DNA from 4 places in the Protofrankia symbiont of Coriaria ruscifolia genome. Region 4 is predicted to be linked to each of the others. Evidence: predicted binding sites of a transcription regulator. Region 4 holds the regulator's gene; each other region holds the start of a gene.

Region 1 (4,736 bases), on a different contig from region 4:
CCTTCGTTGCTTGGTCTCGGCGCCGCAGCCCTGCTCGCGGCCAACCAGGTGAGTCTGATGCTGCGGCTCAGCGTTGCCCTGCTCCTGGGGGTACTGGTCGCCATCCGCAACGCTTTCGGCGTGTTGTCGATCATGATCAGCGCCGGGATCGTCGTCGCCGTGTCGGTGCTGGCATCAGATCGTTCCCAGGAGCTGTTCGCCATGTTCATCACATGGTTCCTCCTGTTCGGTGGTGTGCGGCCGATCATCGAGGTGCAGCGAACCCGCAGTCGGGGCCGCGCGCTGACGTCGGATCCGGATCAGCTGGCCCGGCTGACCGGAATGCCGGCGTGGTTGTGGGTAGCGTTCTTCGCGTTGGTCTCCCTGTTCTGTCTGGCCATGTCGGTCGAATGGCTCGTGTGGTGACGTGGCTCGTGCGTGAGGTGCGGCTCCGGACATGCCGTGTTCTGAGCATGCCTCCTTCTGGGCACAATGTGGACGAACGGTTGCTTATAGTAGCTGTCAGGGGTCGGGGATGTCATGTGGTGGACGCCATGCGGCAGGGATGATTGTCTGGCAGAATACGAACACATGTGCGGTCGCTATGCCAACGCCATGGGCGGACAGCAACTCGCAGAGTCGTTCTCCGCGCGTGACGAAACAGGTGGCACGCAGCCGAACTTCAATGTCGCGCCGACCGCTTCGGCCCCGGTGGTCGTCATCCCGTCGGGCCAACCGGCACCGGCCCCCCGGCTGCGGCTGGCGCGCTGGGGTCTGGTGCCGTCATGGGCCAACGACGTCACCATCGGCAACCGAATGATCAATGCTAGGGCGGAAACCGTGGCTATCAAGCCCGCGTTCCGCGCCGCGCTGCGGGCGCGCCGTTGTCTTGTCCCGATCACGGGCTACTACGAGTGGCACCGGGTCGAGGGGGTCCGGCGCGCGCAACCGTATCTGGTACGCCCGGCTGACAGTGAATTCGGCGCGCTTGCGGGACTGTATGAGCTGTGGCGTTGCCCTTCGGGCGATATGCTTGCGACCTTCACCATCATCACGACTACCGCACCGGCCGGTCTGGAGTTCTTGCATCCGCGTTCGCCGGTCGTCATCCCCCCGGCGGCCTGGTCGCACTGGCTCGATCCTGGTCTGGACGATCCGGCGACGCTGACCAGCATGCTTGGGCCCGCACCGGCTGGGGTGCTGCGCGCGTACCCGGTCAGCTCCCAGGTCGGCAACGTACGCAACAACGGTCCGCATTTGCTGGAGCCGGTCACCCCGGCCGGTGACGAAGCGGACGGCACGGGCCGCCGGGCCACCCACGCCGCACGGTCCTGACCGACCAGCGCCAGCTTCCGTTCGCGAGCCATCCCCTGGGTGACACACCTCCCGGCGCGGGGTCGAGGGCGCCCTCACGCGGCCCACCGCCAGGACGCGCTGATCCGCGGGCCGCAGGAGGCAATCTTCGGGACCGCGTGTTCCCAATCGGCCTGGCAGCGGCCACCCATTACCAGGAGATCCCCGGACGCGGGGAGCAGCGTCCGCCCGACTCCGCCACCGCGCGGACGGAGCCGAAAGGGACGCCGCGCCCCCAGCGTCACGATCGTGATCAGAGTGTTGCCAAGCCTGCGCAGTTCACGGTCACGGTGGAACGCGACGCTGTCGTCACCGTTACGGTAGAAGTTGAGCCCGACCGAGCTGAGCGGCACCTGGTAATGCGCACACAATGCGTCACGCGCGGCACCCAGTACCGGATGGGGGATGGGCTCGGTCGCCTTGTACCACCGCGACAGCCGCGGATCGTCGACCATGCGTTCGTACATCCACCGTCGGCCCTGCTGCCAGGGGACCTCGCCGGCGAGGATCTCGTAGAGTTCGTCGGCGCCGCACAGCCACCCGGGCGCGACGTCGACCCATGATGTCCCGTCGAGGTGGATGCGGCTGAACGTGACGCTGTCGGCGACCTCGGGATCACCAGCGGTCAACAGGCTGCGCTGCAAGGGCATACGGATACGATACCCGAACATATGTTCGATATCGAGCTCGCCGGGTCGCACAACCCCGGTAACCTCAGCTCCCCGGTAACCTCAGCTCCCCGGGTACCGGCAGGTCTGCGCCCGGGAGCCTCAGGCCTGCAGCTCCCGGCGGACCGCAAGGGCGAGCGCGATCTGCCCGATGCCGTGCACGATCAGCTCGATCCCGAAAATCACCGCCAGGATGAACACGGTGGCGGACGGCCACGCCAGGGCAAGGATGCCGACGACCATTGCCATGGCGCCGATGAACGCGCCCCACCCCCAGGGGCGTCCGTGTTCGTGCGCATAGCCGGCCATGGCGATACGCACGGCACCGGCCGCCAGCAGGCAGATCCCGACGATGACGGCCACCGCCCACAAGGTGACGCCCGGCCAGGCGAGCGCAACGATCCCGCCGATCACGAGCAGGGCGCCGAAGAGGGCAGACGGTGCGTCCTCACCTGAGCGGGCGGCCGCGACCGCGTCCATGATTCCGGCCAGCACCAGCCCCACTCCGACCAGGATCGCGAGTGTGCTCGCGGCTGCGAAGGGGTTGGCGACCAGGAATGCGCCGAGAACTGTCACCGCGATCCCCAGGAAGAGCCCTGCCACCCAGACCGCGCCGGGAGCTCCGCCGCGGTGACGGTGTTCCGCTGCCGTTGTCATCATGATTGTCATCTCCAGGTCTGCTCGTGCCTTCCGACCTGAAAAGGGTTCCCTGTGCCGGGTGCCACCAGTCCTCGGCATCGGCCTTAGCCGGTCCTCAGCCTCGCCGTCCCGGCCTTTTGTGCCGTTCGTCGGTTGTGCGCAGGCGCGGTTCGGCTGTCGCAGCCAGCTGCGGGTAGCGCCGGGCATGTTTCTCCCGGCTCTGGCCGGTCATCGAGCGGTCGCAGCGCCCCGTTCCCACGTAGGTCGTCGGCGATCGCCGACGGACTCAACAACGTCACGCGCATCACAGCCTCGCCCATCCCAGAGTATGTGGGACTCCGGGCGTCGGGGGAGTCGGTGGTGCCCGTCTGTGGGAGGTGGGTTCTTGCCGGCGCCCTGATCAGGATGTCCTGATTGCTGAGATATCGACATCGATCTTGACTTTGTCGCCGATGAGAACACCCCCTGTTTCCAGCGGCGCGTTCCAGGTGAGACCGAAGTCCTTCCGGCTGATGGACGTGAAAGCAGCGAATCCCACCCGGACGTTGCCGAACGAGTCCACAGCAGCGCCCTGGAACTCGACGACCATCTCGACTGCGCGTGTTTCGCCGTGAATTGTCAGCTCGCCGGTGACCACATAGGTGTCCGGGTCGTCCCCTGGTTTGATGTCTGTACTGGTGAAGGTGATCGTCGGGTACGTCTCGGTGTTGAGGAAGTCGGGGGAGCGTAGGTGGGTGTCACGGTCGGAGTTCCCGGTGTCGATACTGTCGGTGTTGATGCTGACGGTGGCGCTTGAGGCCGAGGGCTTGGATCCGTTGAGACGCAGGGCGCCCTCGAAAGATCTGAAGCTGCCGCGGACGGTCGCCACCATCGCGTGCCGAACGGCGAAGCCGAACTGGCTGTGAGCGGGGTCGATCGTCCAGGTGCCGGTGAGATTCTCGATGACTGCACTCGGTACGGTCATGATGTTCGCCTTTCCAGGCGTGCTTCTATGAGTCGTGTTCCTACGGACAGGGTCTTCCCGTGACTTCGCATGGCGCCGAAGTCACTTGTTCGAAAAACAAGCTACCCCGTGAATACGTCGGCCGCCGATCGCTTCACCCGCGGTTCGGGGCCGCAGCTGTCGTCGGCACAGTTGGTCCCACAGCGTCATCGGGTGTGCCAGCCTGGGACATAGCGGCCGATCCGCGCAATTCGACCTCCCGGAGGAACAGGCTGACCACGAACGCGGCGATACCGATCGGAATGGCGATGAGAAAGACCCGGCCGAGCGAGTCGGCATAGGCGGCTCGCACCGCTTCACGTATCGGCGCAGCCAGCTCCGCAACCTCGCGCGGAGCTGAGACAAGACGATTGGACGCAGCACTGCCGCCGTCCGATACGGGCACTCGCATGGTGATGTTCTTAGCCAGCTGGGCAGTGAGTACCGCACCCAGAGCTGACGCGCCGATAGCGCCCCCCATAGTACGCAAGAATGTCACGCTGGATGTTGCGGCACCCATGTCCCTCGGGTCAATAGAATTCTGTACGGCCAAGGTGATGTTCTGTAGGAGAAGGCCGAGGCCGAATCCCATGACGAACATCCACAAGCCGAGTTCCAGCGAGTCCGTGCCGGCGCTGATATGACTCAGCAGAAGGAGTCCTACGGTAACCCCGACCGTGCCCACGACGACGAACCGCTTGTAATGCCCCGTAGCACTGATCAGTCGGCCGGACCCGATCGACGTCAGCAGCATCCCGGCGAGCAGCGGGAGCATTCGCAGCCCGCTGGCGGTTGCGCTCGCCCCATGGACGATCTGCAGGTACTGCGGGAGAAAAATAATCGCCCCGAACATGAGGGAGCCGCTGATAAGGCTGAGAAGTGCGGATACCGTATAGATACTGTTGACGAAGAGCCGCGGCGGGAGAATGGCCTCGGGCGCCGCCCGTTCGCGCAGCGCGAAGCCGATGATCAGGACGGTTCCCGCGGCGATCATTGTGGCAATCTGCCAGGAGGGCCACGGGAAGTCCTTGCCGCCGGTCTGGGCGGCGAGCAGGACGGCACTGAGACCCGCGACCAGCAGGACCGCGCCAGCCCAGTCGATCGCCGCCCGGCGC
Region 2 (4,736 bases), on a different contig from region 4:
GCCGCCGGAGAGGATCACCACGGTCGGGCCCTGCGCGAGGTCCGGGTGGCGTAGCAGTGCCGCCGTACCGGCGGCTCCGGCGGGCTCGACCGTCTGACCGTCTGCGCGCAGCAGCCCCGCCATCGCCTCCCACAGCGCGTCCTCATCGACCGTGACCACGTCGTCCAGCAGGCTGGTGGCAAGCGCCAGGGTCAGACTTCCCGGGGTCTTCACGGCCATGCCGTCGGCAATGGTCGCCGCCGGGACGCGGATCGGCCGCCCCGCGCGCCATGACAGGGCGAAGGCGGGAGCGCCCGCGGCCTGGACACCGATCACCCGCACGTCGCTGCGTCGTTGCCTGATCGCCGTCGCTATCCCGCTGATCAGGCCACCACCGCCGATACCCACCAGGACGGTCCGCAGGCCGGGGACCTGCTCGGTGACCTCGAGCCCGATCGTGCCCTGCCCGGCGATCACGGTCGGATCGTCGAAGGGATGCACCAGCAGCCAGCCGTGCTCGAGCGCGGCGGCCTCGGCCGCCAGCAGAGCGGCGTCGATCCCGCCGTGCACATGCTCGACCCGCGCGCCGAGGCGGCGGGTGCGCGCGACCTTGACCGGGCTCGCGCCGGTCGGAACGAAGATCGTAGCCGGGACGCCGAAGTGGGCCGCCGCGTACGCAACGCCCTGGGCGTGGTTTCCGGCACTGGCAGCGACCACGCCCCGCGTCCGCACGGTGGGGTCGGCGAGAGCGATGCGGGCGAATGCACCGCGTAGCTTGAACGAGGCGGTGCGCTGTTCGTTCTCGCATTTCAGCCACACCGGTGCGCCGGTCAGCCGGGACAGGTGGGCGCTGGGCACGACCCGGGTCCGCCGGACAACCGGTGCGAGGACGACCGCGGCCCCGGCGACGTCGATCGTGGTGCCGTCGATTGCCGTGCCGTCGGTCGTCGTGCCCTTGGTGGTGCCCTTGGTTGTCGTGTCCGCATCCGGTAGGCCGTCCGCGTTCGGGGTCGTGGACGTGACGGATCTGGGAGGGGTGTCACCGTCGTCCTTACCGGTGGTACTTGTGCTGTCGCTGGTGGCGTGCGTCGGGTTTTCGGATGGTTGGCTCATCGTTGTTCTCCCAGTGGCTTAGCGGCCACCCCTGACGTGACCGCGGCAACAAAAAAGCCCCCCGCCGAATTGGCGGAAGGGCGAGGCGCGCTGACCCGTCGGTGTCGACCCGAAGGCGGGTTCACGCGCCTAGTTAATGATCATAATGTGCTGCGGCACCTTACTATTTTGCTCTTGGACGGTGGTGGTCGTCAAAACCAACCGCCCCTCCCCGCGCGCCGAACCGGCGTCGCACCCTGTGCTGGGGACCGCAGACCGCGGCACAGGGTGCGACGCGACCGGTGTCCGGGTCTCGGTGTGGTCCGCGCCTAGGCCTCGGCGTCGGCTGCTGGTACGCGGGGTCGTGGCGCGGACCGGCACCTCGTAGGGTGGAGAGCGTGTACCGCTGTCGGACCTGCCGGACGTCGAACGTATGATCGATCCCCTATGAGCACGCTTCTCGGTGGCCTGTACCCCGACTTCGACGACGCCGCGGACGATCGGGACGGGCCCGTGGCGGTACCGGTCCCGGATGCGCCGGGAGGCCGTGCCGCGTTCCAGCTCGATGCCGACGCGCTGCTGGACGGCCTGAACCCGCAACAGCGGGCCGCGGTCGTCCATGCGGGTTCGCCGCTGCTCGTCGTCGCGGGTGCGGGGTCCGGCAAGACGCGGGTGCTCACGAACCGGATCGCCTACCTGCTTGCCGCGCGTGGGGTTCGCGCCGGTGAGATCCTGGCGATCACGTTCACCAACAAGGCCGCGAACGAGATGAAGGAGCGGGTCGCCGCGCTCGTCGGCACGCGGACCCGGGCGATGTGGGTGAGCACCTTTCATTCCGCGTGCGTGCGCATCCTGCGGTCGCACGCCAAGCGCATCGGGTTCACCAGCGGTTTCTCGATCTACGACGCGGCGGACGCCCAGCGCTTGATCACGCTGGTCGCGCGCGACCTGGACATCGACCCCAAGCGGTACCCGGCACGCGCACTCGCCACCGGGATCAGCAACCTGAAGAACGAACTGGTCGACTGGGAGACCGCCCGGGACAAGGCGGCCAACCACGTCGAACGCACCGTCGCCGAGGTCTACGGTCTCTACCAGCGCCGGCTGGCCGAGTCGAACGCGTTCGACTTCGACGATCTGATCATGATGACGGTGAACCTGCTGCAGGCCTTCCCGGATGTTGCCGAGCACTACCGGCGCCGGTTCCGGCACGTCCTCATCGACGAGTACCAGGACACCAACCATGCCCAGTACGTCCTCGTGCGGGAGCTGGTGGGGCACACCTCCCCGCTGACCGTCGACGGCGAGCCGGTACGGCCGGGCGCGGACACGGGCGATCACGTGGACTCCGGTGAGCGCACGGGCGATCATGCGGTGGAACCGGCCGAGCTGTGCGTGGTCGGTGACGCCGACCAGTCGATCTACGCCTTCAGGGGCGCCAACATCCGTAACATCGTCGAGTTCGAGCAGGACTACCCCGACGCCACCGTGATCCTGCTGGAACAGAACTACCGGTCCACGCAGACGATCCTGTCCGCGGCGAACGCGGTGATAGCACGCAACGCCCGGCGCAAGCCCAAGCGACTGTGGTCGGACGCCGGAGACGGCGAGAAGATCGTCGGCTATGTCGCGGACAACGAGCACGACGAGGCCGTCTTCGTCGCCGCCGAGGTCGATCGGCTGGCCGACGCCGAACTGGCGCGCTCCGGCGATATCGCCGTCTTCTACCGCACCAACGCCCAGAGCCGGGTCTTCGAAGAGATCTTCATCCGGGTCGGCCTGCCCTACCGAGTGATAGGCGGGGTGCGCTTCTACGAGCGCCGTGAGGTTCGGGATCTGCTCGCCTACCTGCGGGTGCTGGTGAACCCGGCGGACACCGTGAACCTGCGACGCATCCTCAACGTGCCCAAGCGGGGAATCGGCGATCGGGCCGAGGCGATGCTCGACGCCTTCGCCGAGCGCGAGCGCATCCCCTTCGCCGACGCCCTGCACCGTGTGGAGGAGGTCCCGGGCCTGGCCGCCCGCTCGGCGAAGGCGGTCCGCGGTTTCGCGGGCCTGCTCGCCGAATTGCGCACGGCCGTGGCAGACGGCCCGGTCGCGGCGTTGGAAACAGCGCTGGAACGGACCGGATACCTCGCCGAGCTGGCCGCCGCGGACACCCTCGAGTCCGAGGGACGGGTGGAGAACCTCCAGGAGCTGGTCAGCGTAGCCCGGGAATTCAGCGAGCAGTTTCCGCAGGGTTCGCTCGCGGACTTCCTCGAGCAAGTCTCCCTGGTCGCCGATGCCGACCAGGTACCCGATCCCGAGGAGGGCACCGCCGGGGTCGTCACCCTGATGACGCTGCACAGCGCCAAGGGACTGGAGTTCCCGGTGGTCTTCCTGACCGGGCTGGAGGACGGCGTTTTCCCGCACATGCGCACGCTTGGCGACCCGACCGAACTCGAGGAGGAACGGCGCCTGGCCTATGTCGGCATCACCCGGGCGCGTGCCCGGCTGTACCTGACCCGGTCGGAGGTCCGCAGTGCCTGGGGTCAGCCGGCGTACAATCCACCGTCACGTTTTCTCGAGGAGGTGCCGTCCGAGTTGGTGAGCTGGCAGGGGAACGCACAGCCGGCGTCGGCTGCCTCTCGGCCGCAGGCGACCGCGTCGTCGGGTTCGGCGTCACCACGGTCGTCGAGCGGGCAGGCCGGTGGGCTACCGGGCCGCCGGCCCGCGCCGGCGCCACGCCCGATTCCCGACCTTTCCATGGGGGACCGGGTCAACCACGACACCTTCGGCCTGGGCCAGGTCGTCGCGGTGGCAGGGTCGGGGGACAACCGCGAGGCGAGCATCGACTTCGGCGAGGGGACGGGAACCAAGCGTCTGCTCCTGCGTTACGCCCCGATCGAAAAGCTGTGAGCAGCGCGCCCACAAATGTCGCGCCCACAAAATGTCGTGCCCACAAACGTGGGTCTCCACGGATGTTGTTGGGCCGCAACGGTGGCGGCGTTCGGTAGCAGACGCCGTTCAGTAGCAGCGGACGCCGTTCAGTAGTAGACGCCGTGTTTGGCCAGCCACGCAAGCGGGTCGACCTCGACGCCGTTCTGGCCGTTGAGCCGGACCTCGAAGTGCAGATGCGGCCCGGTGGAGAATCCGGTCGACCCTTCCAGGCCCAGTTGCTGGCTGGTGGCGACCCGTTGACCGACCCGGACGTCGATCCGGGAAAGGTGGGCATAGCAAGTTACGACATTGTTCGTATGGAGGATCTGGACGAAGTTTCCGTAGCCGGATTCCCATCCTGCGTAGATGACGGTACCGCTGTGAGCGGCGACGATCTGGGTGCCCATCGGTCCACCGAGATCGATACCGGGGTGACCGTTGGCACCACCGAACCGTTGGGTGAGACGGGCTTGTATCGGGTGGACCCACCGCAGCGCCTCTTCCTGCTGGCGTGCGGTCTGCGCGGCCGCGGTCCGCTGTTGGAGGAGCAGGATGGACAGCTGGGCCAGTGCCTCGTCCCGATCGACACGGTCGGTCTGGGCCTGGCGTTGCGCGGCTTCGCTGTCATCGGGTTGCCGCCCGAGCAGAGAGGGATCGCTCAGCCCGTCGGTCGCGGCATCCGCCGCGGTGGGTGCCGGGCCGGAGATCGTCCCGGCGGTGCGCAGTCCGGGAAGACTCGCTGGTTC
Region 3 (4,736 bases), on a different contig from region 4:
GACAGCGAAATTCTGACCCAGGCCGTCGTCAACTATGCGCGGGAGCGACTACGCCTCAATCCCGTTCCATTGGACGGGACCCGCTCGCGCGCGGAGCTGACCGCCGCGGTGGGGGAGACGATAACCCCGAGCGGCATCGGTGGTATCGAGGCGCTCAGGATTTTCGATGAGCTCCTCTCCCGGGCGTGCATTTCGGTCGACCATCCACGCAACCTCTCATTCATCCCGGCGGCGCCCACCAAGGCGGCGGTACTGTTCGATCTCGTCGTCGGGGCCTCCTCCGTATATGCGGGCAGCTGGCTCGAAGGGGCGGGTGCCGTTCATGCGGAAAACCAGGCGCTGCGCTGGTTGTCCGATCTCGCCGGTTTTCCGCCCGAGGCGGGCGGGGTCTTCGTCCAGGGTGGAACGCTCGGGAACCTTTCCGCACTCGTCGCGGCCAGATACCGGATGCAAACGCGCCGGAGCGCGGCACAGCGCAGCAGCAAACCCACTGTGTGGCGTATCGCCTGCGGTGTCGAAGCGCATTCCTCGGTTGAGACCGCAGCCCGGGTCATGGGTGCGGAACTCCTGGTGGTCCCGGCGGACGCCGACGGTCGCCTCACCGGCCCCGCGCTGGCCCATGCCCTGGATACCGCGGACGCCGACATCCGTGACAGCGTGTTCGCTGTCGTGGCGACGGCCGGTACCACCCAGTTCGGCATTATCGACGACATCCGCGGAATCGTCGACGCAGCCCATGAGCGGGGCATCTGGGCGCATGTCGACGGAGCATACGGACTTGCCGCGCTGGCCGCGGAATCGGTCCGTCATCTCTTTGTCGGCGTGGCTGATGCAGATTCTTTCATCGTCGATCCGCACAAATGGTTGTTTGCGCCGTTCGACGCCTGCGCACTGATTTACCGGGAACCGGCGCTGGCACGTGCGGCACATGCCCAGAAAGCGGGTTACCTCGAGGTTCTCGAAGCCGCTGACGACTGGAATCCCGCGGACTACTCGATCGGCCTTTCACGGCGGGCGCGGGGCCTGCCCTTCTGGTTCTCACTCGCTGCACACGGTACTCGAGCCTACGGTGCCGCCGTGGAGAAGTCGCTGGCCACCGCACGGGCGGCCGCCGATCAGATCAGAGCCCTGCCCCACGTGGAACTCGTGCGTGAACCGCAGCTTTCCGTGGTGGTTCTGCGCCGACTGAACTGGGCGCCGAAAAATTATTACGAATGGACGGAGAAACTGTTGCAGACGGGTTTTGCCTTTGTTACCCCGACCGTCCATGAGGGGGAGACGGTGACGCGTTTCGCGATCGTCAACCCGTGCACCGAACCGGCCGACATCGCCACCATCCTGGGCAGCATGGCCTGACGGAACACGGCCTGACCGGCTTCCGTCAGCTCACCGCGTCCGCCTGCTGGAACACCACCCGACGACGGCAGGTCCCCCGGGAAAGCGAACAAGAGCACAACCGAGACCAGAACGGAACAGAAGCCGGCACCGGACGGATCACACCGGCCTGGACGGCCTCTGTCCGCCCCGCCCGGTTCCGCCCGCGTCTGGATCGTGGGCGCTGGCCCCCTCCCGAACCGTCCGCTCCCGGCTCCGGTGCGTCCAGTTCTGGTGCGTCCGACCCTGGTGCGGGGTCGGGTGCGGTCCTCGACGCTTTCGCAGAACGGCCCGGGAACCTGGTCTGCGGCAGCAGGGCATCGCACCAGCGTGGGTCGTCCCGGCCGGCCAGGGCCCGCCGGCCGGGACCTGGCGTCGGACATCACCGCCGCCGTGACGGATGCCGACGCGGACACGCACGCCGGTGTGGGCATGGACGCAGGGGCTGGCATGTCCGCTGGCGGGGATGCGGGAGGGGTGGGGTCGTCCCAGGGTTCGGGCACGCTGCGGTAGGTCGGGCCGGTCCACATCACCGTCCCGCCGGTGGCCCGTCGGACTGTCTAGCCGCCGTCGTGTTTGGCCCGGTGGTGGCGCCGGCACAGGGCGAGGAGGTTACCCGCTGTGGTCGGCCCGCCGTCGGTGTAGGGCCGCACATGGTTGAGGTCGCAGAACCGGGCGGGTTTCCGGCAGCCGGGGAACCGGCAGGTCCGGTCCCGGGTGTGGAGGAGCCGGGACAGTCCCGGGGCGGGGAACCGGCGGTGGCTGACCGCGACCGGCTGGCCGTCCACCGGGTCGGTGAGGATCCGCCGCCAGGTCGCCTCCGCGGCCAGCTCCCGCGCCGTGGCGGCGGGGATCGGCCCGTAGCCGGCCACCTCCCCCGGGGGCGTTGGTCACCCCGGCCAGGGTGGTGGCCGGGACGAGCACCCAGACCTCCACAGCCACCTCGGCGCCGCGGTCGCGGCCGAGGAGGATATCGACGAGGGTGTCGGCGTGCCGCGCGTCCATGCCGCGGGGATCGTCCGGGGTGCCGTCGGCGGGCGGACTCCGGCGGCCGGGTCGGCGACGACCACCTCGGGATCGAACATGTGTACGAGTTTAGTCGCTTATCCGGATATTTCCACCACTCAACGGTGGGCTATTCTCCCGACCCTCCGCACATACGTGCTCCAGATCGCACACAGGCAGTATCTGTGAAGTTATTCAAGGGAATCCAGGCTACTGGACCGCGACACGCGTTTTGACCTGCGACATGCGGTGAAGCTACGGAGTCGACGGGAAGACCCGCGGCGAGGGAGACAACCGTAAGGCGTTGCTGTAGCGGGCGTCCTGACTCGTCAACTATCAATGATGTTGATGTCCAAAGCTCTGGCGAGCGAGTAGGCAAGAGCGACCAGATCACGGCTCGCGACCGCCGCGCCGCGCATACTGTCGACGCCGCGAATACCAACCAAGGCGGAGTCGATTATCCGCGTGCCCTCCATGTTCGCTCCGGAAAAAGTAACGCCGGTGAGGTCACAATCCTCGAAAATCACGCCGCTGATGTCGGCATTTTGAAAGTCCGCCTGCTTGAGATTGCATCCACTGAATATGGTTCGGGTCATCTTGGTTCCGCGGAAGTTCGCCAGGTCGAGACGACAGTCGTCGACGGTGACGTCTCGCAGTCGGCCTCCGACCCAGCCGAGACCGGTCATGCGACTCGTACGGATCCCGACACAAAGAAATGACGACTTGCTCGTCCGCGCGTTCGAGAGATCTGACCGGTCTATCACGACGTTCGAGAACAAGGTGCTGGTGAGGTGAGCGCCGCTGAGGTCGACCGCGTTCAGGCGGCATCCGTCCAGCTCGACAGACGTCAGCCGCGATCCTGACAGGTCGCATCCGGTGAAATCGGCACCGAGATAGACACCTTCGTCCTTCATAACCGTCGCGGGTATGAGCGAGGCGGACAGTCTGGGAACGGTGGGCCGGGCCGGCGAGGCTGATCTGTCTACCATGAGCGCCAATTCTAACGCACGCGAATTATCCTACCGTGACATCCTTGATAGGCATCGCTCGTGTCGCCCGGGTTGTTTTGTCTACTCTCCGCTGCCGGCCAGGAGGTCGTCGAGAGCGCGCACCGATGCCGTGGGCGCCAGAGGCGGGAACGACAGACGTACCTGCCGAACCCGGCTCTCGACGCGCCGCGAGCCCGTCCGGGCCGCGACAAGATACCTGTCGTGAAGGGCCGCACAGCTATCCGGCTCCGGTGCGTAGGCGCGGGAGCCTTCGGGGGTGGTCCCGTGGGGGTCCGTGGGGGCTCGGCCCCCGCGGTTGGCATGAAACCATCCGACCCCGGTGCGTCAGCACAGGGATCCCCTGAAGATGGCGGTGGAGGTGGGATTTGAACCCACGGAGGGGTTGCCCCCTCACACGCTTTCGAGGCGTGCGCCCTCGGCCACTAGGCGACTCCACCGTTTGTCAGCTTACTGGATGCCGCGGCCGGGCCGAACGGCGCGTACCCGCCCGGGGCCTGGGCCTCCGGCAGCGCGAAAAACCATGATCGTGCCGTCTTTGGTCATCCAGGTCGGTCCGCACCATCTGAATCATGATCAGGATGGCCGCCGGCTCCGGCGGGCGGCGAAGAAGTCTGCCAGCAGGCTCGCGCATTCCTGTTCCCGCACGCCTGTGATCACCCTGACTCGGTGGTTGAGCCGTGGATCGCGGACGGTGTCCCACAGCGATCCGGCGGCTCCGGCCTTGGGGTCGTACGCTCCGTAGACGAGCCGGTCCACCCGGGCCAGGACCAGCGCGCCTGCGCACATCGTGCACGGCTCCAGGGTGACGATCAGGGTTGCCCCGGACAGTAGCCATGAGCCGTTGTGCGCCGCGGCGGCGCGCAACGCCACCATCTCGGCATGGGCGGTCGGGTCCTGTTCGGCCTCACGGGCGTTGCGGCCCCGACCGATGATCGTGCCGTCCGCGTCGGCGACAACGGCGCCAACCGGAACGTCCCTGGTTGCCAGGGCCCTTTCGGCCTCCGCCAAGGCGGCGCCCATCAGCTCGGCGAGCTCGGGTGTGTCAGGACGGGGGACGCTCCCCACGTCAGCTCCCGATCTCGTCCAGGATATCGGCGCAGCCGGCACGTTCGCTGATCGCCGACACCACGTCCGCCGGCAGGAGACCCTCCTCCGTGATCAGTTCGACCAGCGCGTCGGCGTCCGTGCCGAGGTCGGCAAGCAGATCGATGTCCCCGATGGGCCTCCCGCCTGCCAGCGCATCGTCGGACTCGTCGTCGACGTCCCTCCCGCCTGCCGGCGGCAGCGCGCCGGCGAAGAGGCGGTCGGCAAGGGTCGAGGTGAACAGCACCCGGTGGTCGGACAGGA
Region 4 (4,736 bases):
GCCGGCTGCGGCTGCGGGGCGGTGCGCTCCGCCTGATCCCGGCGGCCGTCCGCGGCCGGCAACTCCTTTATCGCAGAGTCCCACGTCCAGTCAGAGGTCGCGACTGCTTTTTGCCGACGGCCGGGGCTGCGTCGGGTGAGGGCGTGCCGGTCAGCTGACAGCGGCCGGGGTCGGCATCGGGATCGTGCCGGTGGCTGTGGCGCGGTCGGCGGGGGTGGGCGCCGTGCGGCTCGTGCCGCCGCCGGCGGCGGCGCTGGCTGGTCGGGAGCGCTGGCGCCACCGGTTCGGTCGGCCCCGGCCCAGAGCAATCATCCGGGCGTCATCGGTAGGGACGGGCGGGCAGAACAGGCGGCCGGCTGCCCGGTCACAGTGCATCGCGGCCAGCCGGGACGCCGTGACCACGCTGTCGACGCCTTCGGCGGTTACGACCATCCGACGCCGGTGAGCCAACATGATAATCGAGGCCAGTACCGCCTCACCCTCCAGGTCCCGCTGCATCGCGCGGAGGAACCGGCCGTCGATCTTCACCATGTCCAGCGGCAGGACGTCGAGGGTGGACAAAGACGCGTACCAGGTGCCGAAACCGTCGACGCCTATGGCCGGTCCGAACGAGCGCAGCCGGGCCAGCAGCCGGGGCACCCCGACGCGCGCGAGGCCCAGGGTCTGCTCGGTGAACTCCAGTCCGAGCGCTCCCGGTGGCAGCGCACGGGCGTGCATGAGCTGTTCCACTTCGATCGCGAAGCTCGGTCGGGTCAGCTGGTCGGCGGTCACGTTCACCCACAGTCGGGGTGGGCGAATCGCGGTTCCCGCAGCCATTTCGTGCCATGTCCGTGCCTCAGCCACAGCGGTCCGTAACACCCAGCGGCCGACCTGTTCGGACAGGCCAGCGGCTTCGGCGACCGGCATGAACTGCGACGGGTTCATCAGCCCCTGGTCGGGATGTTGCCACCGCAGGAACGCCTCCATCGCGGGAACCGACCCGTTGCGCAGGTCGACCTCGGGTTGGTAATGCAGTTGTAACGACCCGTCGTCAAACGCGGCACACAGGGCCGGGACGAGGTTCAACTCGATCGCGGTCACAGATGTCTCCAGACGACGGGAAGAACGGGCCGCGGGCCCGTCGCACGTCAGGCCGAGCCGACCATGCCCGCCACCTGTTCGACGTCGGGACGGTCCAGCCAGATTATGCGAGGATCGCGCCGAAACCACGACCTTTGTCTGCGAGCTAATCGGCGCGTCGCGGCAATTGTCGCGAGCCGGGCCGACTCGGCCGAATCGAGCGCGCCGTCGAGCCAGGCGAGAACCTGGGCGTAGCCCACCGCCCGGGATGCGGTGGGACCGTCCCGCAGGCCCGTGCCGGTGAGTGCCCGGACCTCCTCGACCATGCCGGCGGCCCACATGCCCGCCACGCGGTCGGCGATCCTCGCGTCGAGCTGCGGATGGTCGACGCCGATCTGAACCACGTCATAGATCGAGCGGGGTTCCGGCAGGGAGGCGGTGAAGCTGCCGGTGAGCTCCACCACCTCCAGCGCACGCACGATGCGGCGGCCGTTACCGGGCAGGATGGCGGCGGCCGCGGCCGGTGCCCGCGCAGCGAGATCGGCGTGCAGCGCGGTCGCGCCCCGCTCGGACAGCTCCCGTTCCAGGCGCGCCCGGACAGCCGGGTCGGTGCCGGGAAAGGCGAGGTCGTCGATGACGGCCCGGACGTAGAGCCCTGATCCGCCCACGAGCACCGGCGTGCGGCCGACAGTCAGAAGATCGTCGATGACCCCTCGGGCCAGCCTCTGGTAGGACGCCACGTCAGCGGCACGGGTGACGTCCCAGACGTCGAGCAGGTGGTGAGGGATGTCTCTTCGTTCTTCCGGCGGCATCTTGGCGGTACCGATGTCCATGCCTCGGTAGAGCTGCATGGAATCGGCGTTGACGATCTCCCCGCCCAGTTCGACGGCCAGACTGATCGCCAGGTCGCTCTTGCCGGCCGCTGTCGGCCCGACGACAGTCACGACCCGACCGGCTGTGCGCCGGTCGACGCCTACGTCCATGTTCACCCCCGGGAGGATCAGACCCGACGAAGGACCGCGACGATCCGGCCGAGGATCGTCGCACTGTCACCCGGAATGTCAGCATAAGCCGGGTTCTGCGGTTCGAGCCACACGTGGCCGTCACGGCGGCGCAGCGTCTTGACCGTCGCCTCACCGTCGATCATCGCGGCGACGATCTCGCCGCTGTCCGCGACCGGCTGCTGGCGGACGACCACCCAGTCACCGTCGCAGATCGCGGCATTGACCATGGAATCACCGATGACCCGCAGGGTGAACAGCGTGCCCTCGCCCACGATCTCGCGGGGGAGCGGGAAGACGTCCTCGACTGCCTGTTCGGCGAGAATCGGGCCGCCCGCCGCGATACGGCCGAGGACCGGTACGTACGCCGCCTGCGCGGGAGCGTCCGGCGTGGCGTCGGTCGCCGGCAGGCCTTCCATGGGCGTGCCGACGGGAGGAGCCTCCCGTACCACCGGTCGTACCGGCGCCTGCGCGGACAGGACCTCCATGGCCCGTGGGCGGTGGGGGTCGCGACGCAGGAAGCCCTTCTCCTCCAGCGTCTTCAGCTGGTGCGCGACGCTGCTGGTGCTCGTGAGCCCCACCGCATCACCGATCTCACGCACGCTCGGCGGGTATCCTCGGCGCTCGACGGCGTTGCGGATCACCTCAAGCACCTTGCGCTGGCGGGGTGTCAGGGCCGAGGCGTTTGCCGGTCCATCCGGCAGGTCGCGTACGGAGCCACGTGGGGGCCGGCCACGGCGGGTGCGGTTCTGGTCGGTGGTCATGCCTGCCGCTCTCCTTCGTTGTCGGTCATGGCAGACTCCGATCCCGGCATACCTGACGTTTTGCCGTGAACCGGAGCTGGCGGTCACGACCTGGATCTGATCGCTACGACCGTAACCGCCGCGACTGAATATCTCAAACGCCTGTTCGAGCGTGTCATGACGATTCTGTCGGAGCCGTGCGGTACAAACTCAACCAGATATTCGATCGAACAGGTGTTCGATGATCATGTTGTTGGAAGTGGCACGTGCTGGTGAAAGTTGGGGAGGTGGATGGTGCAGAGGTCGGCTGAGCCCCCGTTGAGGCTGACCGGGCGGGGTCGAGTTGTCCTGGTTATCCTTGTTATGGCGGTGTCCTGCCTGGTTCTATCCGTAGCCCGGGTGACGTCGTCGGCCGCGCCGACCAGGGGTGACGGAGCAACTCGCGTTCACGTGGTTCGGCCCGGGGAGACGTTGTGGGGTATCGCCCGCGTGCTGGCTCCCGACGGTGACACCCGGGTGGGCGTGGCGCGCCTGGCCGGTCTGAACCGGCTTGAGACGATCGATCTCGTCCCTGGTCAGACGCTCCGTTTGCCATGAGGGGCCCACGCGCTGGCGACTTGCCAGGTCGTGGTGTCCAGTCCTACTGTTGACCACAACATCTTGTAGTTACGTGGCTGTAAGTCGACAAAATCTTGGGGGTTGTCCGTGCGGTGTCCGTTCTGTCGACACCCCGACAGCAGGGTTGTCGACAGTCGGGAGGCTGAGGAGGGCGCCGCGATTCGTCGACGTCGATCGTGTCCGTCCTGCGGCCGGCGTTTCACGACGATCGAAGAGGCGTCACTACGAGTCATCAAGCGCAGCGGTGTCACCGAGCCGTTCAGTCGCGGGAAGGTGATCGCGGGCGTGCGCCGGGCATGTCAGGGTCGACCGGTCGAGGCGGACGCGTTGGCCCAGCTCGCACAGCTGGTCGAGGACACGTTGCGTGCGTCGGGGGCTGCCGAGGTTCCCTCGGACGAGATCGGCCGGGCGATTCTTGGGCCGCTGCGGGAGCTCGACGAGGTCGCCTACCTGAGGTTCGCGTCGGTGTATCTGTCCTTCGGCTCCCTGGAGGACTTCGAGACGGCGATCGCCGATCTGCGGGGGCAGGCCAGGCAGTCGCCGTCGTAGCCACGTACCCCTGACACGACATGTCAGACAGCACGACACGTCAGACAGCCGGTGAGAGACACCATCCGACCGACGCCAGACGAGGAGCGCCATGACCGACAACCGTGGCACGAAAGCGAGCAAGTCCGCCACCAAGGCCGCCGGCCTGAAGGTGCGACGCGTCAACACCTCGCCGGGCGTCCACCCCTATGACGAGGTCACCTGGGAACTGCGGGACGTCGTCATGACCAACTGGCGGGACGGCTCGGTCAACTTCGAGCAACGCGGGGTGGAGTTCCCCGACTTCTGGTCGGTGAACGCCACGAACATCGTCACGAGCAAGTACTTCCGTGGTGCGCTTGGCAGCTCCTCCCGCGAGTGGTCCCTGCGTCAGCTCATCGACCGGGTCGTGCGCGCGTACGGCGCGGCCGGCGCTGAGAACGGGTACTTCGCCTCGGCGGCGGACGCCGAGATCTTCGAGCACGAGCTGACCTGGATGCTGCTGCATCAGGTGTTCAGTTTCAACAGCCCCGTGTGGTTCAACGTCGGCACGTCCGCGCCGCAGCAGGTCTCGGCCTGCTTCATCCTCTCGGTCGACGACACGATGGAGTCGATCCTCAACTGGTACCGGGAAGAGGGTCTGATCTTCAAGGGCGGGTCGGGCGCCGGGCTGAACCTGTCGCGTATCCGATCGTCCAAGGAGCTGTTGTCCTCAGGCGGCACCGCCTCGGGCCCGGTGAGCTTCATGCGCGGAGCCGACGCCTCGGCCGGAACGATCAAGTCGGGC

The links. The regulator LexA, encoded in region 4, represses DNA repair genes until DNA is damaged. The targets are predictions, from matches to a motif close to CGAACNNNNGTTCG.
Region 1: CV1CTNOD_RS07685 (alpha-ketoglutarate-dependent dioxygenase AlkB) is a predicted target of LexA. The motif match lies at 1,997-2,010, and genes of this name have one in related genera.
Region 2: pcrA (DNA helicase PcrA) is a predicted target of LexA. The motif match lies at 1,498-1,511, and genes of this name have one in related genera.
Region 3: CV1CTNOD_RS23335 (HNH endonuclease signature motif containing protein) is a predicted target of LexA. The motif match lies at 2,453-2,466, and genes of this name have one in related genera.

What each region holds. Positions count from the first base shown of each region.
Region 1 is NZ_CAAAFR010000050.1:31,550-36,285, forward strand. It holds gene CV1CTNOD_RS07675 (M50 family metallopeptidase) at 1-405, shown strand, start outside; gene CV1CTNOD_RS07680 (SOS response-associated peptidase) at 571-1,314, shown strand; gene CV1CTNOD_RS07685 (alpha-ketoglutarate-dependent dioxygenase AlkB) at 1,389-1,982, opposite strand; gene CV1CTNOD_RS07690 (HdeD family acid-resistance protein) at 2,103-2,660, opposite strand; gene CV1CTNOD_RS07695 (YceI family protein) at 3,040-3,603, opposite strand; gene CV1CTNOD_RS07700 (MDR family MFS transporter) at 3,737-4,736, opposite strand, start outside.
Region 2 is NZ_CAAAFR010000183.1:18,057-22,792, reverse strand. It holds gene CV1CTNOD_RS20475 (threonine/serine dehydratase) at 1-1,092, opposite strand, end outside; gene pcrA (DNA helicase PcrA) at 1,519-3,969, shown strand; gene CV1CTNOD_RS20465 (M23 family metallopeptidase) at 4,098-4,736, opposite strand, start outside.
Region 3 is NZ_CAAAFR010000199.1:97,078-101,813, reverse strand. It holds gene CV1CTNOD_RS23345 (pyridoxal phosphate-dependent decarboxylase family protein) at 1-1,356, shown strand, start outside; gene CV1CTNOD_RS23340 (hypothetical protein) at 1,705-1,887, shown strand; gene CV1CTNOD_RS23335 (HNH endonuclease signature motif containing protein) at 1,935-2,246, opposite strand; gene CV1CTNOD_RS27155 (pentapeptide repeat-containing protein) at 2,709-3,065, opposite strand; partial or broken gene CV1CTNOD_RS28480 (pentapeptide repeat-containing protein) at 3,126-3,293, opposite strand; tRNA gene CV1CTNOD_RS23325 (tRNA-Ser) at 3,737-3,826, opposite strand; gene tadA (tRNA adenosine(34) deaminase TadA) at 3,963-4,409, opposite strand; gene CV1CTNOD_RS23315 (tRNA adenosine deaminase-associated protein) at 4,456-4,736, opposite strand, start outside.
Region 4 is NZ_CAAAFR010000173.1:29,221-33,956, reverse strand. It holds gene CV1CTNOD_RS18995 (EAL domain-containing protein) at 151-1,080, opposite strand; gene miaA (tRNA (adenosine(37)-N6)-dimethylallyltransferase MiaA) at 1,128-2,042, opposite strand; gene lexA (transcriptional repressor LexA) at 2,060-2,824, opposite strand; gene CV1CTNOD_RS26965 (LysM peptidoglycan-binding domain-containing protein) at 3,254-3,400, shown strand; gene nrdR (transcriptional regulator NrdR) at 3,509-3,970, shown strand; gene CV1CTNOD_RS18970 (vitamin B12-dependent ribonucleotide reductase) at 4,062-4,736, shown strand, end outside.